3 regions of the Priestia sp. TGN 0903 genome follow, and region 2 is predicted to be linked to each of the others. Evidence: predicted binding sites of a transcription regulator. Region 2 holds the regulator's gene; each other region holds the start of a gene.
What was found. Region 2 encodes LexA, which represses DNA repair genes until DNA is damaged. Its sites were predicted from a motif close to CGAACATATGTTCG; they were not measured.
Positions count from the first base shown of each region.

Region 1: the regulator LexA is predicted to act here: its motif matches at 1,938-1,951, upstream of ACRPLY_RS25560 (DNA polymerase thumb domain-containing protein).
Region 3: the regulator LexA is predicted to act here: its motif matches at 2,916-2,929, upstream of uvrB (excinuclease ABC subunit UvrB).

Region 1 is NZ_JBOZGL010000016.1:15,410-21,067, forward strand. Features, by position in the region: gene ACRPLY_RS25545 (SIR2 family protein) at 1-1,176, opposite strand, end outside; gene ACRPLY_RS25550 (hypothetical protein) at 1,441-1,596, opposite strand; gene ACRPLY_RS25555 (hypothetical protein) at 1,637-1,858, opposite strand; gene ACRPLY_RS25560 (DNA polymerase thumb domain-containing protein) at 1,995-3,260, shown strand; gene ACRPLY_RS25565 (YolD-like family protein) at 3,274-3,606, shown strand; gene ACRPLY_RS25570 (hypothetical protein) at 3,658-3,807, shown strand; gene ACRPLY_RS25575 (hypothetical protein) at 3,873-4,058, shown strand; gene ACRPLY_RS25580 (helix-turn-helix domain-containing protein) at 4,105-4,332, opposite strand; gene ACRPLY_RS25585 (hypothetical protein) at 4,643-5,107, shown strand.
Region 2 is NZ_JBOZGL010000002.1:240,468-246,125, forward strand. Features, by position in the region: gene ACRPLY_RS07580 (ArnT family glycosyltransferase) at 1-86, opposite strand, end outside; gene ACRPLY_RS07585 (hypothetical protein) at 369-569, shown strand; gene ACRPLY_RS07590 (hypothetical protein) at 637-2,082, opposite strand; gene lexA (transcriptional repressor LexA) at 2,292-2,909, opposite strand; gene yneA (cell division suppressor protein YneA) at 3,056-3,385, shown strand; gene ACRPLY_RS07605 (YneB family resolvase-like protein) at 3,439-4,107, shown strand; gene ACRPLY_RS07610 (DUF896 domain-containing protein) at 4,177-4,407, shown strand; gene tkt (transketolase) at 4,575-5,658, shown strand, end outside.
Region 3 is NZ_JBOZGL010000006.1:147,544-153,201, forward strand. Features, by position in the region: gene uvrA (excinuclease ABC subunit UvrA) at 1-862, opposite strand, end outside; gene uvrB (excinuclease ABC subunit UvrB) at 869-2,848, opposite strand; gene ACRPLY_RS20230 (sigma-54 interaction domain-containing protein) at 3,184-4,845, shown strand; gene ACRPLY_RS20235 (proline dehydrogenase family protein) at 4,910-5,658, opposite strand, start outside.

The DNA.
Region 1 (5,658 bases), on a different contig from region 2:
AGCTGGATTTTTAATGCTAAGTGAATGTTCAACTTCTTTATGATTTCGATCTTCTAACATACCTGATATGCCGTTATTCTTAAAGAATTCTATTATTTCTTCAAATTTTTGCTTTAGACTCTCGCTGAGAGTATCTTTATCTTTTTCTCTAAGTTCAAAAAATCTCTCCATGTATTTAAAGCCTGTATTTTTATTACCAATAATCCTTCCACTAACTTGGAAATGGTAATCATGTTCAAATACATACTTAAGATCGAGTTTACGCACAGATTGAAGAGGAAATAAAGGACTAAGCTTACGATACATATATTCAATTATCTCTTCATCTGTACTTAAAAGGTCATTATCCCTTGAATCAATCAAAGCATCCATAAAGGTTTCGTAGCGCTTTAGGTATTCTTTATTTTGAGTTTCCACAAGGTTAGCAGTGTCTATAATACGAAGTCCTCTATTTTCATAATAAACGGCTGTTTTCTCCTCAACAGGTTCATGATCTCCTCGAATAAAAAATGGTTTGTTATATCCATCTTTTTGTAGTTGTCTAACCCAATTTAAAAGCGAATTAATATTATAATCACTTAGGCTATAACCGATAAAAACAATGGTATGGGTAGCCATCAATGTCTTCATTAGATTACTTATTAATGGAAAATCCCTTTCATAGTTCATATAGTCACTTTCTTTAAGAACCACATGTTCTCCTTTATAGCCTTTGCTGAAATCACCATGCACCTTAAGTAGATATCTTGAAGAGGTTGCGTTTGCGACATCTTCTTCAGAACTAATTACGCTTAAGTACTGTCCTCGTTCCCAACATGCTTTTTCAATTAGGTTATCATAGTTCGTTGTAAGGATATGAACTGGATTCATTGCTAAGATCTTTTTGTGTATTGAATTCGTATCTCTATCCACGGAAAATACGTCCTCAAGAATCTTGTCATATGCTTGAGGACCTTCAACATCATAAAAAATTTGTGGAATTCTCAGATACTCATCCGATGAGTAAGAATTCCCCTTTTGTTCCCCATATAAATTCATATAATATTTATCCACTAACTCTCCCCATTGAGGATAGTTAGAGATCCTCGAAATTCCTGCACCAATAAAAAATATTAAATTATTATTTTTTGCAGCCTTTGATATCTCCTGAACATACTGATGGGTTTTGGTATCCATAATTCATCATCTTCTCCTTTTTTATTAGAAAAAATTAGATTGATAACCTAATCTTCTCAACTTCAATATAAGATAAATATCTTAATAAAGTAACTATTTCAGGAAAAAATTTGTGAAATAAGTATGTCTGCTGTTGATCCGTACAGCTATGATGTATTAATACCGTTCTTGTCTTGTAGGAATTTTATTATCTCCCTAAAAAATAAAACAGCAACCAACATTAAATAATGTTGGTTGCTGTTTAGCAAAATTGAACAACTAGAATTATATTTTACCCTCTTGTACGACTAATTGCATTTGAAATATATCTGATTCTGTAATTCCTGCCTTTTTTAACTCATCTTGAAGGGTCATTCCCTCTTCGATCTTTATTTTCCTTTTAGTACCGTCTCTTAATGTAAAGATCCTCATTTGATACATTTTGTTACTTCTCCTTAAATAATAAATAGGATTTTTAAATTCAATTTCTCAAATAACCAATAATACCACCAAAGATTCCTATTGCAAGCGAAACGGGAACAGCAGCTATTACCCCATAAGCAACCGCAAACCCTAATCCGTCTGCAAGTGATGGATCAGTTATGTGATTTCCTTGTATAGTAACCCAAATTAGTAAGGCACCAACCATTACAACAAAAGAAATAATAGTAGTCAGTAAAAATGCGCTGAAAGCTTTAATCATAGATTCCCCTTCGTTCTCATTCATATAGAGTATTTTTTTCTTATTGTAACAATAATCGGGAAAAGATTCCATTGAATAAAGAACGTTTGTTCGTATATAATAAAGAACAAACGTTCTTTATTGAGGAGTTATTCCAATGGATTATGGGCAGCTACCAAACAGAGTTATTATTTGCATAGACATGAAAAGTTTCTTTGCTTCGGTTTCTTCTGTCATACGGGGATTAAATCCGTTGAAAACAAGGCTTGCAGTTGTAGGAGATATCAAACGTTCGGGATCTGTTGTGTTAGCAGCCACACCTTTATTAAAAAAAGAAGGGATCAAAACAGGAAGCCGTCTTTTTGACATTCCTAAAAGGAAAGATATCCATGTGGTGAATCCATCTATGGAGAGATATATCAAGGCTTCGAACTATATTTCGAGTTTGGTGTTACAGTATGTGGCTCCTGAAGACTTTCATGCGTATAGCATTGATGAGTTATTTATTGATGCGACAGCTTCTTTGCATTTATTCGCTAAAACACCAGAAGAACTGGCCCATAAAATCATCAACGAGATTTATCGCAAGACACGGCTGACAGCTACCGCAGGTATCGGTCCGAATCTCTTACTGGCGAAGGTGAGCTTAGATCATGAAGCCAAGAATACCCCAACAGGAGTTGCCTATTGGCGATATAAGGATATTCCCTTTAAGTTGTGGTCCATTCATCCGATGAAGGATTTCTGGGGGATTTCGTCTGCTACGGAAAGACGCTTACACTGGTTAGGCATTCACACCATCAAAGAACTCGCTCTTTCTTCTGTAGAGATGTTACAAAAAGAATTTGGCATCTTAGGCCAAGAGTTGCACCAACATGCGAATGGGATTGATTACAGTCGTATTTCCGATGTGTATCTTCCTAGCTCTCGTTCCTTTGGAAAGAGTCAGATTCTATTCCGTGATTATACAAACCGAAAAGAAGTGGAGTTATTGCTATTGGAACTATTGGACGATGTCTGTTTTCGCTTACGCATGCATCAAGTGGTGGCTCAAACGATCCATTTATCCATTGGCTACAGCAAACAAACAGGTGGAGGCTTCTCCAGACAAAAGAAAATGGGGAGAGCTTCGAACTTAAGCGAGGATATCTTTCCATATTGTTTAACCATTTTACATACATATGATAGTGGGATGCCCATTCGCTCCATTGGCATTTCATTATCCAACACTAGCATTCAAGAAGAGGAGCAAATGAGCTTATTTGAGGACATTGATCAGCGTGAAAGAGACTATGCTCTTGCTAAAACGATAGATGAAATTAGGCTGCGTTATGGCAAGAATAGTGTACTACGTGCGTCTAGTCACCTTCCTCATTCAACAGCTCGTTATCGAAACGGCCTTGTAGGTGGCCATAAAGCGTAAGGAGGAAAAAGAGATGGAATCTAGAGGAATGAAAAAATGGCGTCCATTCGCCACTATGCCCGAGCAATACATAGGATTAAAGGAAGTTATAAACAAGCAACTAGAGGTAAATCAACCTGTTTTAACAGAAGAGCAAATGGAACAGATGAATTTCACTTTAATTGAAGACTTACATACAAATAAACAAGTGTACCTTACCTATTATAAGAGGGGCCAACGCATAACAGAGACAGGATACATTCAGTTTGTTGATTCCCTAGGAGACTTATTTATTTTCATTGATGACGTATTTGAGTTAAAGAATAAAATGAGGTTAAGCGAGCTCATCGATGTTCGCTTGGCTTAGTTCCTGAAGACATCGTGTACAAGAATTATTTATTTGAGTGGAGGTACATTTATGTACAATTTTAGAGTCTACACGTTACGTGACGGTTCAAAGAGAATTATTAAACTAAAAGAAGGAGAATCATTTAAAGAGGAACTCCAAAGAGCCGGTATTCAAGAAACTCAAATTTTTCAGATGCAACTAGTGGAAAAACCAGAGTAATTTTAACATCCCCCCTTCTATATGGATGTAATTGTGTTAGTCTAAGAAAAGCCAAATAGAAAAGAGTGATTAACCTGGAAGAAATAAAAGAGCAAGAAATCGATCTTGATAAAGTGTATGACTATGCTGCATTTCCGGATAAAATTAGTGGCCGGTGTGATAATTGCAACTCAGCTTACTTCAAAAGTTCGGTAAAAGGTGGCGTTTTCTTGCGTGAATGTAGAGAGTGCGGAATGAAGAAAAGTATATAAAATTGAACACTATAAAAAGCCTCGTTATATGTAATAACGAGGCTTTTTACATTGAAAAAAAATCATCTGCCTCTTTACTACGATCAATTTTTTTGACCTGATCCATCACCTTCTTCAACACTTTTGGAGAAGGAGAATAACTTTTTTCATTACACATGGTTGAAACTGTTGCTCTTGAAACTTTACTTGACTCAGAAAATTCAGCCTGTGTGATCCCCTTTTTATCAAGCCACTTGCCAAACTTACTACGTTTAGGATTTTTCCACCAAGACATAAAATCACTCCTTTTTGTTACCATCCTTTCCTTTTTTAAATGCTTTTATACGATTTTAGATACTTTTATATACTTTTAGACATAATGGACAAGCATTACCCAATATACTTTATCAAGGTATCAGCAAGGTGCCTAAAGACATCACGAATGGAGTGTTTTGCATGACAAAAGAAATGGCAATCGTCTTAAAAGGCATGAAAGGTGTCTTCCTTACACAAGAAGGCAAAGATTTATTAGATATCATTTTAAAAGAAAACGTTAAAAATAAAGCAATCTGAACGGTCAAAACTTTATAAGGGGGTTAATTCCTATGGTTTACCGAACGACTTTACGATGCAGCGATATTTATCGTACATATCTAGATAAATTATTTCAATCTACTTCCCTAGATCGCACACAAATTATTAGATGTGCTCTTTTTACAGCACCTTCTAATCCTCAATTTTTGGATTTAATGAAGCAATTTCAATATAGACATCAAGATGATATCGCTCCCCCCTCTTTCGATTTATGGCACTTTTCAGACCATTATTTATGGTTAGAACAGGATCCAATCATAAAAGAAAGGGAGAGATTACAAGATGATGTCAGTCAAAGAAAAGATTCTTCTCCAATCAATGCTGAATACTTTGGATCAGCAAGAAACAGTGAATCACTCTCAATTACAAAAGAAACGGACCAGCAATATAGACGTCAGCAATCGATTACGGGATCACCAAGGCAAGTTTCTTCCATACGATCATCAAATGGAGGAATCAAACTCGATTTGCGATGATGAAGAAATAGAGTGGCAGCGCAATTTTAAGGTAACTGCTATTCCTGGATCTTACAACAGCTATTCTATTGATGATAAAATGAAGCGTGATTGGAGTGGAAATATTTATTTATTATGTTTTTTAGGGGTTCTAATCATTTCATACATCAGTTAGATGTCAATCCATGAATAATGTCGATATTTTCCTCATAATCATATAGCATGAATACAGTTAAGACCGCCTTATACACTATAAGTAATGGGCGGTCTTTGTTGTGTATATGTCATGATTCTAAATCTTTCTATAAAAATTTATAGAAATTTCAATCCAACACCCAAGTTGAACTAAACAAACACCCAAGTTCAACTTGGGTGTTAAGGTTGATATCTCTACCTCTACTAAGTTAACTTAATAGAGTAGTAGGTTTAACTAAGAAAAGTTTATCTTTATTAATGTTATTTTAAGTTAAACTTAAGAACAACTTATAACACTGCTATATCATCGTTATACTAACGATGTAACGCTATATCACTTGTAACGGGTTGTGCTACAAAATAAAAATAAACCTTAT
Region 2 (5,658 bases):
ATCGCACTATAACTGCCCCATAGAGACCATGTAAGAATCATGACACATAAAAGAATCAGGCTTTTGGATAAAAATGAGTTAAGCATATTACCTCCTGCAAATTATTTCAAAGATAAGGTACAAAATTCCTACCCTATGATACCATATTTTATTATTTTGTATATATTTTTCTTATAGAGTATAATGTTAGATTGTTCTGAAATTACAACAGCGGCACAACGTGTAATAAAAGGTTCAGTGGAGTAGGCAGTGATTTAGTAATAGATAAAAGAGGTTGGGAAAAAAGGATTTTAGTCGAAGCGAAAAACGAACCATTAATCATCATGTTTGATTAGTGGTTCGTTTTTTATGGTGCACGTAGGTTTCATTTGTTTAGTTCTTTCCAGCAGTTGATTGGAGGGCAAGACGAAGACTCCTGCGGGAAAAGCGGAAGGGGTGAGACCCCGCAGGAGCGCAAGCGACGAGGAGGCTCACCGGCCGCCCGCGGAAAGCGAAGTCTTGCACGGAAATCAACTGCGATGTCACAAGCAATCCCTGCTAGCTTATTTATTTCATTTGTTTCCCTTTAGACTTGCTTGGTTTAGTTATGTCTCAATCTCTTCTTTTTTATAATGTATTTTCTGATGCGAACAGCTTTTATGTTTTAAATCGATCTTTTAATAAATTCCATAGGGAACTCACTCCGAGACTAATGCTGATCAGAATTCCTGATAAAGCTACTATTAAAGCGATATATTCAAAGATAGAAAACTGCTTCATACTATCCCAATTGATGTTTCCCTTTAGCTTGCTAATAACTAAATTCATTCCGTAAATACCGGAAAGAACGGTATAAATCGTTAAAATTAATAATAAGTAATTGTGACGCTTGGCCGCGATTTTCTCTTGATTTTGATACAAAGTACCAAGGGTTTCTTTGACTTCTTGATAAAGAGAATTGATGTGGAAGATTTTTTTAAAGAGCTCAGAAAACTCTTGACCTTCCGTGCGAGAGCTAATTTCTAAAAATAAATATTTACCTGAAAATACAGTAATAGAGCGAATTAGTCGCTCGATGCCCTCTGAATTTTTATGAAACGTGAGCTGAGAATACTCATAGGATAGTTTTAGCAACACGATTTTATAGAAAAAATGCAAAAATAAATTATAGTAATGTTGGCCAAATAGATGATTCATCAAAAGCTGATCCGTTTTAGAGTCTGTCGATTTAGAAATACACGAAAACACATGGTCTGTTATAACGTAATAGGTTTCAGGAGCCCATCTGGAATACACGTGTTTGGTATTATACGTTTTAATATACTCATGGTTGTGTGCAGAGATAAACGGTTTCCCGTCAGGCGTATAGCTATTTAGCTGCCCAGTACGAAATAAAGTTGTGGAGTTAATCTCTTGCTCTTGATTTACCGTTACATAACTTAATACAAACATCCGTTCATCGATAAAATAAGGAAGACTCCCGACGTGCTGTTCACGCGTCGCTTCTTTTTTGATGTGTTCGTTCAAAAATGGCGCGAGCTGTGAAAAAATATAATCCTGTACTTTGCTATAGCGATGATGTTCATAGGTAATGGTGGATCCATGCTCTTCAGCAAGCTTCGGTTCTAATACACGAAAATGATTCATGAATTCTAAAATGTCATCATAGGTGTAATGATTATGACTCATCTCAGTGCGAATGGTCATGACGCCAATTTCAAAAGGACATAAAAAAACATCCACAGACAGCACGTTGCTAGACACGGTGGTGGAGGAAGTTTGTAGCGTAACGGTATGGTCTATTTTTTTTGAAAATCGAAGCAAGCCTTCTTTTTCGCACGAATCAGGAAATAGAATACATTCAATGTAAGGAAGAAAATATTGATCCAAGCTATCATGAGATACGTAATACTGTTCTCCGTAGTATTCTTTTTCTACATGTTTGTTTTGAATGGAAAAAAACTCAAACATATTTGCTTCTAGTGCATGAACAAGCTGCTCTTTATTTTTTCGATCAAAGGAAAAAGGAAAAAGAAACATGTTCATTGCTTTGGTAGGCATAATAGTTTGAAATGGTTCTGTTTTCCTTGGTGTATTGGTCATAAACTACATCCTTCTTATAGTCGGTTGTATTTTTTTTGAGAGTCGAAAAAATGCAGACAGAAAGTAAAAGGTAAAACAGGCTTTATAAAAACCGCTCTACCTGCCTGTAATGATTCGACGTATCATTTATAATATGCCAATTTTTTTAGAAAACAAACGTAAAAAACCAACTAACATCATGATTAGTTGGTTTTACATACAGTGTGTGATTAGTGAATCGTGCGATATACACCAGTGACTTTTCCTAAAATCGTTACGTGGCGAAGAATAATAGGCGCCATCGTTGAATTTTCAGGCTGTAAACGAACGAAATTTTCTTCTTTAAAGAAACGTTTTACCGTTGCTTCGTTGTCCTCGGTCATAGCGACCACAATATCTCCGTTATTAGCAGTTTGCTGCTGACGTACGATTACCATATCGCCATCTAGAATACCTGCTTCAATCATACTTTCTCCCATAATTTCAAGCATAAATACATGATCATCTGGAGAAACGAATTTATCTGGAAGAGGGAAATATTCTTCCACATTTTCAACGGCTGTTATAGGAAGACCCGCTGTTACTTTACCGATAACAGGAACATTAATGACATTGCTTTTAGGGATGTTTACTTCGTCTAGTTGAAGAACTTCGATTGCTCTTGGTTTTGTTGGATCTCTGCGAATTAACCCTTTACTTTCTAAACGAGCTAAATGCCCGTGTACAGTGGAGCTAGAGGCTAATCCCACCGCTTCCCCAATCTCACGAACAGAAGGCGGATAACCTTTTAATTTTACTTCGTGCTTAATAAAATCTAGTATGTCTTGTTGACGTTTTGATAGCTTCATATTTTTCACCTCGATTTTAGCTATTCTTTAGGTGAATTATACCACGTGATGTGTCAATATACAAACATAAGTTCGAAGAATTCCATTGACAGAAACAAATGTTCTCAATAAAATAAGAACATATATTCTGATAGGGGGATCATAATATGCACCAATTCTTACATTCTATGAAACATTACGCTATTTTTTTTGCAGTTATCGCTGCACTTACATATGTATTGACGCTGGTTTTAGGAGCGGATAAAGTAGATTTAGACAAATATTCAACGGTTACTATTACAAAAGGAGATACGCTTTGGGACTTGTCCAACAAGTATCATAATCACCATCATTTGACCACCAATGAATTTGTCAAATGGGTTGAAGACGTCAATGATCTAAACTCAGACACTGCCCAGTCTTTATCTCCTGGAGATAAATTATATATTCCTGTTTTAAAAAAAGAGTTACATAATCAAGTGGCAATTGAACAGTAGTGTGTAACGGCCGTTCCTGAATATTGTTAGAAGCCGAAAAGGTCGTGATAAAAGTGGACGCCATTATTTATTGCCGTGTAAGTACGGATAAAAAAACCCAAGAAACATCTTTACAGCGCCAGCAAGAAGAATTAAAAAAGCTTGCTGATCTTCACCATCTAAACGTAAAAAAAGTCGTAATGGAAAAAGCAAGCGGATATGACGTAGACAGAGAGGGTATATTGGATGTTCTTCATACAATGAAAGAAGAAAAAATATCTGTGCTGCTCATTCAAGACGAAACGCGATTAGGCAGAGGAAATGCCCGAATTGCGCTTCTTCATGCTTTTCATAAAGAAAATGCTACGATCTATACGATTAGTCATCAAGGTCAGCTTCAGCTTTCAGAATCTGATTCGATGGTGTTAGATATTATTAGCTTAGTGGAAGAGCATCAGCGGAAATTACATAACGCTAAAATTAAAAGAGGAATGAAAAGAGCCGTAGAAAACGGTTATCGTCCGCAGCAAAATTTAAAAAATCAAGGAGTTAACTCAGGAAGAGAAAAAAAAGAAGCGCCGATTGAAGAAATTGTCCGCCTTCGTCATAACGGCTTAACCTTTGCTGAAATTTCAGTTACGCTAAAAGGTTTTGGTTATAATATTTCAAAAGCAACGGTACATCGTCGCTATCAAGAGTATCAAGAGAGTGCTCAATCTCTTGATAAAACGAAAGAGATTTAGTAAGATGACTACATGTTGCCGGAACGGTTCGGTAATTTTAATTATTGATTATAAGGAGATAGGTTTTATATGCTATCAAAAGATAAACTTGCTCGTATTAATGCTCTTTCAAAAAAGGCAAAGGCTGAAGGTCTGACAGAATCTGAAGCGAAAGAACAGCAAGAGCTACGTCAGGAATATTTAAAAGTTTTCCGACAATCTATGACAAACCACCTTCATACGATTAAAGTTGTGGACGAGGAAGGTAAAGATGTTACGCCTAAGAAGTTAAAAGAGAGCAAAAAGAAGCGTCTTCACTAAGACGTTCTAGTAAAACTAGAGGGAGAGTTCCCTCTAGTTTTTTGTATATTTTTAATAAGGCACACAAAAACTGTAAAAGTGGAAATTTTTTTGGTTCAAGTATTGTACAAATAAGCAAATCATTAGTATGATAACATATGTACATAGTTTTGAAAGGAATGAAGAGTATGACACAACGTATTGAAGATCTTTCGATTGCAACAATTCGTACTTTATCAATCGATGCGATTGAGAAAGCAAATTCAGGTCACCCAGGTATGCCAATGGGAGCTGCTCCAATGGCATATACATTGTGGACAAAATTTATGAACATCAATCCAAAGAATCCAAACTGGTTCAACCGTGACCGCTTTGTATTATCAGCAGGACACGGATCGGCACTATTATACAGCTTGCTTCATTTAGCTGGATATGACTTATCAATTGAAGACCTTAAAAACTTCCGTCAATGGGGAAGCAAAACACCAGGTCATCCAGAGTTCGGTCATACAGCAGGTGTTGATGCAACAACTGGTCCACTAGGACAAGGTATTGCAATGGCTGTTGGTAAAGCAATGGCAGAACGTCATTTAGCTGAAACATACAACAAAGAAGGTTTAGAAATTGTAGACCACTTTACGTATGGTATTTGTGGTGACGGAGACTTAATGGAAGGTGTATCTGCTGAAGCAGCTTCATTAGCGGCACACTTAAAATTAGGACGCTTAGTTGTTTTATACGATTCAAATGATATTTCTTTAGACGGAGATTTAGATCGCTCGTTCTCTGAGAACGTAGAAGATCGTTTCAAGGCTTACGGATGGCAAGTAATTCGCGTTGAAGACGGCAATGACTTGACAGCGATTGCAAACGCAATTGAAGAAGCAAAAGGCGATTTAACACGCCCAACGCTAATTGAAGTAAAAACAACAATCGGATTTGGTTCTCCAAACCACGCGGGTACTTCTGGCGTGCACGGTTCTCCATTAGGTTCCGATGAAACAAAATTAACAAAAGAAGCTTATGCATGGACATTTGAAGAAGATTTCTATGTGCCAGAAGAAGTGTATGCTCACTTCAAAGCTACAATTGCTGAAGATGGCCAAAAGAAAGAAAACGAATGGAACGATGTATTTGCACAGTATAAAGAAAAATATCCTGAACTAGGTCGTCAATTTGAACTAGCAGTAGAAGGAAAGTTACCGGAAGGCTGGGAAGAAACGCTTCCAGCATACGAAACGGGTTCAAGCTTAGCTAGCCGTGCTTCTTCTG
Region 3 (5,658 bases), on a different contig from region 2:
CTTCCAATTTCGTTCCTAACCCGTCACACGTTGGACACGCCCCGTACGGACTATTAAATGAAAACATGCGGGGCTCAAGTTCTCCAATGGAGAAGCCACATTTTGGACAAGCATGATGCTCGCTAAAAAGTAATTCTTCCTCACCTATTACATCAATAATTACTTTCCCATCTCCAAGGCGAAGAGCTGATTCCAAAGAGTCCGACAAACGAGCGGCTACACCTTCTTTGACAACAACGCGATCAATCACTACTTCAATGGAGTGCTTTTTGTTTTTTTCCAGTTCAATTTCTTCTGTTATTTCACGCATTTCTCCGTCTACTCGAATGCGAACGTACCCTTCCTTTTTAATATCTTCTAATACTTTTACATGGGTGCCTTTTCGGCCAGATACCACAGGGGCCAGTACTTGAAGTTTTGTACGTTCAGGGTACTCTAAAATTCTATCTACCATTTGCTCAATCGTTTGAGACGTAATTTCAATTCCATGATTAGGACAAATCGGCTTTCCTACACGAGCAAACAAAAGGCGCAAATAGTCATAGATTTCGGTCACAGTTCCGACGGTTGAACGAGGGTTTCGGCTCGTTGTTTTTTGATCGATTGAAATAGCAGGCGACAATCCTTCGATCGAATCTACATCTGGCTTATCCATTTGACCTAAAAACTGTCTTGCATACGCCGAAAGTGACTCGACATAACGTCTTTGTCCTTCAGCATAGATTGTATCGAAAGCTAAAGAAGATTTACCAGAACCTGACAACCCTGTTAATACCACTAATTTGTCTCGCGGGATTTCAATATCGATATTTTTCAAATTGTGGGCTCGTGCACCTTTTACCACGATTTTTTCCATCGCCATGTTTTATCACCCTTCCGCTTTTAATTCTAGAATCAAGTCACGAAGCTCAGCTGCGCGTTCAAAGTTAAGCGCTTTGGCTGCTTCTTTCATTTCTTGTTCCATTTCTTCTACGAGCTTTGCTTTTTCTTTTTTATTGAGTTTATCAAATGCCGGTGCTTCTTCATACGTTTCTGTATCTTCTGCTACTACTGTTGCACGAATTGAGCCTCGAACTTCTTTTTGAATCGTTGTCGGTGTAATACCATGCTCTTCGTTGTAAGCTTCTTGAATACTTCTACGACGCTTGGTCTCATTGATAGCAATGTCCATGGAGTTTGTGATGCGATCTGCATACATAATGACATGTCCATTAGCATTTCGCGCAGCACGTCCGATGGTTTGAATAAGCGATCGTTCTGAACGCAAGAATCCTTCTTTGTCCGCATCTAATATGGTTACTAACGAAACTTCTGGAATATCTAAACCTTCACGAAGTAAGTTAATCCCTATGAGCACATCATATTTTCCAAGCCGCAGCTCTCGGATAATTTCAATACGCTCGAGCGTCTTCACCTCAGAGTGAAGATATTGAACTTTAATGCCAATTTCTTTTAAGTAGTTCGTTAAATCCTCAGACATTTTCTTTGTTAACGTCGTGACGAGCACTCGTTCATTTCGCTTAATCCGGTCGTGAATTTCTCCAATTAAATCATCAATCTGCCCTTCAATTGGTCGAACTTCAATATTTGGATCTAATAATCCCGTTGGACGGATAATTTGTTCAATCACCTCAGGCGCCTTCTCAAGTTCGTAAGGACCTGGTGTTGCTGAAACATGGACGATTTGTTTAATATGCTGTTCAAATTCATCAAATTTAAGCGGACGGTTATCTAATGCAGACGGCAAGCGGAAACCATGGTCCACCAACACTTGTTTACGCGCTTGGTCTCCATTATACATTCCTCTAACTTGAGGAATGGTAACGTGGGATTCATCCACCACAAGAAGGAAATCTTCCGGGAAGAAATCCAGCAGTGTATAAGGTGTAGAACCAGCCGGACGAAGCGTTAAATGACGAGAGTAATTCTCGATTCCTGAACAAAATCCCATTTCTCTCATCATTTCTAGGTCGTAGCGAGTGCGCTGTTCCAAGCGCTGCGCTTCTAAAAGCTTTCCTGCTTCTTTTAACTTCTCTAGCTGTTCTTCTAGTTCTTTTTCAATGTTTTGAATGGCCACACGCATTTTTTCTTCCCTCGTGACGAAGTGAGATGCCGGGAAGATAGCCACGTGTTCACGATCTCCAATAATTTCTCCTGTTAAGGCGTCGACTTCGCGAATGCGGTCAATTTCATCCCCGAAAAATTCCACGCGAATACAGTGTTCATCTCGAGACACAGGAAAAATCTCAACAACATCACCGCGAACGCGGAACGTTCCGCGCTTGAAGTCAATATCGTTTCTTTCGTACTGTACATCCACTAGCGTACGAAGCAGCTGATTGCGTTCTTTTTCCATTCCTACTCGAAGAGATACGACCATTTCTTTGTATTCTTCCGGAGACCCTAATCCATAAATACAGGATACGCTGGCAATAATAATGACATCTTTTCGTTCAAAAAGAGCAGAAGTTGCTGAGTGACGAAGTTTATCAATCTCGTCATTAATGCTTGCATCTTTTTCAATAAATGTATCTGTTTGAGGTACATAAGCTTCAGGCTGATAGTAATCATAGTAACTGACAAAGTATTCGACTGCATTATTAGGAAAAAACTCTTTAAACTCACTGTACAATTGACCAGCAAGCGTTTTGTTATGAGCCATAATTAATGTTGGCTTATTTATTTCCTTAATAACATTAGACATAGTGAAGGTTTTTCCCGTTCCTGTAGCACCTAACAAAACTTGATGCTGCTTACCTTCTTTAATTCCTTTCACAATCTTTTCAATTGCCTTTGGCTGATCACCTTGCGGTTGATATGGGGATACTAATTCAAACTGATCTTTCAAATGAAGGCCTCCGTTTCTATTTTCTTGTTTTATCTATTTTTATTACGATATGTAAAAACCGAAAACACGAACTGATATTCGTATTTTATCACTTTATACTCATAAATGAAACTAATGAGTATTAATCTTATATAGTGTTTGTTTGTTTTGATTTTTTACCCTGTTACTTTATTACCCACTAAATTCTTATACTACCCTTTTCGAGGGGAATACAACTCTTTAGATGAAAGCAATAAAAGAAAGTAAGCTGCCTAATTGTCTGAAAAGGATAGGCTTTTGCGCCAATTTCTAAATTATGATACAGTATAAAAAATATGTACTGAGAGGGGTTTAGTATGGCAAGCGTTGATCAAGTTCTTATAAATAACTCCTTTATAACAGTTGAAGAATCAACTTCTTTAGCTAAAGTGAAATCTGAACTTTCCAACTATGATTTCGTTGTAGTCACAGCAAGTACCTTTTATGTAATACAAAAAGATGAACGATACCTTTTAACAGGTCATGACGAGGCATCGTCCATTAAAAAAGTAATAGCGGACACAAATTGGCCTTCATCTTCTACTTCTACGTTAGCCAATTTACAAGCCAACACAAACTGGAATAGACCAGTCCTCATTCAAGCAGAAAACCAAGAAACCACAATAGGACTTGTAACACCTTCACAGTGGATTACACATTTGCATAGCCAAAATGAGATATTAGCTTCCTATTTTGATACATTGGCAGAAACCATTAATGATGCAGTGACAGCGGTCGATCATGAAGGAAATGTAATCTTGTGGAATACTGCTGCGGAACATACGTATAAGATTCAGAGAGATAATATTATTGGTAGAAAAATCGGAGAGCATTTTAAAGATGAATCCATCATTCTACATACGATTCTAAATGAAGGGCGTCCTGTGCGCGGAACGTATCATCGTCCTAATGAACAAACTCACGTGCTCATCAATGCATCTCCTATTATAAGAAACAACCGAGTCATAGGTGGAGTAGCAACCGAACATGACATTACCAATATTGTAAGACTAAATGAAGAAATTGATGTATCTCTTCTCATTCCGAAAGATAATCCATTTTCTTCTTTTGCGGGTATCAGTCCTGAAATTAAGCAAGCCGTTGACATTGCCAAAAAAGTGGCATCTACAGATATGCCTATTTTATTAACAGGAGAACCTGGTTCTGGGAAAGAAATGCTGGCTCAGGCCATCCACTACGGGGGATCCAAACATAAAGAACCTTTTTTATCTTTAAATTGCGCCACTATTCCATCTGGACTTCTGGAAATTGAACTCTTTGGTCATCAAAAAGACGTCTTTTCAGAAGATCCAACGACCATTGCAGGAAAACTGGAGCAGGCTCATAACGGGACGTTATTTATTGAAGAAATTGATAAAATGCCTCTTGAAATTCAAGTTAAGTTTCTCCGTTACTTGGAAGAACGAGCCTTTTATCACGTTGGAGGCACGGAAGAAATTCAAGTCCAAACCCGAATTGTAGCCTCTACTACGACGCCTTTGGAAGAGTTGCTAAAAGCCGGTGAATTCCATGAAAATCTTTACTATTTGCTGACCGTCATTAATATTATCATTCCGCCGCTTCGAGACCATAAAGAAGACATTGAAGCATTAACGCAGCAATTTGTACAGGAATTTAGTAAAAAGTATAAAAAGAAGGCTCCTTTCATCAGCTCTGAAGTTCTCGAAGCCTTTATGCAATACGATTGGCCAGGAAATATTCGCGAGCTGAGAAATACGATTGAACGAATGATTTTTCTTAGTGATCAGTCGTTGATTACCCTTACGCACCTTCCTGACAATCTGAAGGATGCCAGTTCTTTCACAGAAGTTCAAAAAGAAGAAGATTCTCTCCAAGAAGCTAGGCTAATAGAAGAGACTCTTCAAAAAACCTATGGAAACAAAAGTGCAGCAGCAGATCTGCTTGGCATTTCGCGCGGCACCCTTTATAACAAAATCAAAGAATACGGATTAAACTAATTAAAAAATTCGACACGAAGCTCAGGATACTTGTGTCGAATTTTTTATGTTTCTTGGACTGAACTTATTTGGAGAAATTTTTTAATACGAACCATACGTTGGCGGGGCGTTCGGCTAGGCGTCTCATGAAATACCCAAACCAATCAATTCCGTAAGGAACATAAACCCTGACTTTATATCCTTCTTTGACCAGACGATCCTGTAGCTCTACGCAAATTCCATAAAGCATTTGGAACTCAAACTGATCATTTGAAATGCCGTTTTCTCTTACTAATCGTTTTGTATACTGAATCATTTCCTCATCATGACTCGCTACAGCTGTATAGTGTCCATTTAATAAATGCATTTTAATGATTTTTTTATAGTTTTCATCTACGTCTTTCTTTTCCGGAAACGATACTTCTGGCGATTCTTTGTAAGCTCCTTTTACCAGACGTAAATTGGCTTGATATTGATGTAAGTCATTCATATCTTGTTCTGTACGATAAAGATACGCTTGAATCACAATTCCAATATTATCAAATTCTTTGCGTAATTCTTTATACATATCAAGGGAGATTTGGCAGTGCAAGTAGTCTTCCATATCAATTCGAACAAAAATATCATTCACTCTGGCTGTGTGTAGAATTCTGCGCATATTTTCCATACAAAGCTCTTTGCTAATATCCAATCCTAAAGAAGTCATCTTTAATGATAAATTTGATTGAACGCCCGATGCTGCAATGGCTTCTAGTGTCTGAATGCACATGGCCGTAGATAACCTAGCTTCCTCTTCTGTAAAAACAAATTCGCCTAAATGATCGAGTGTCACAA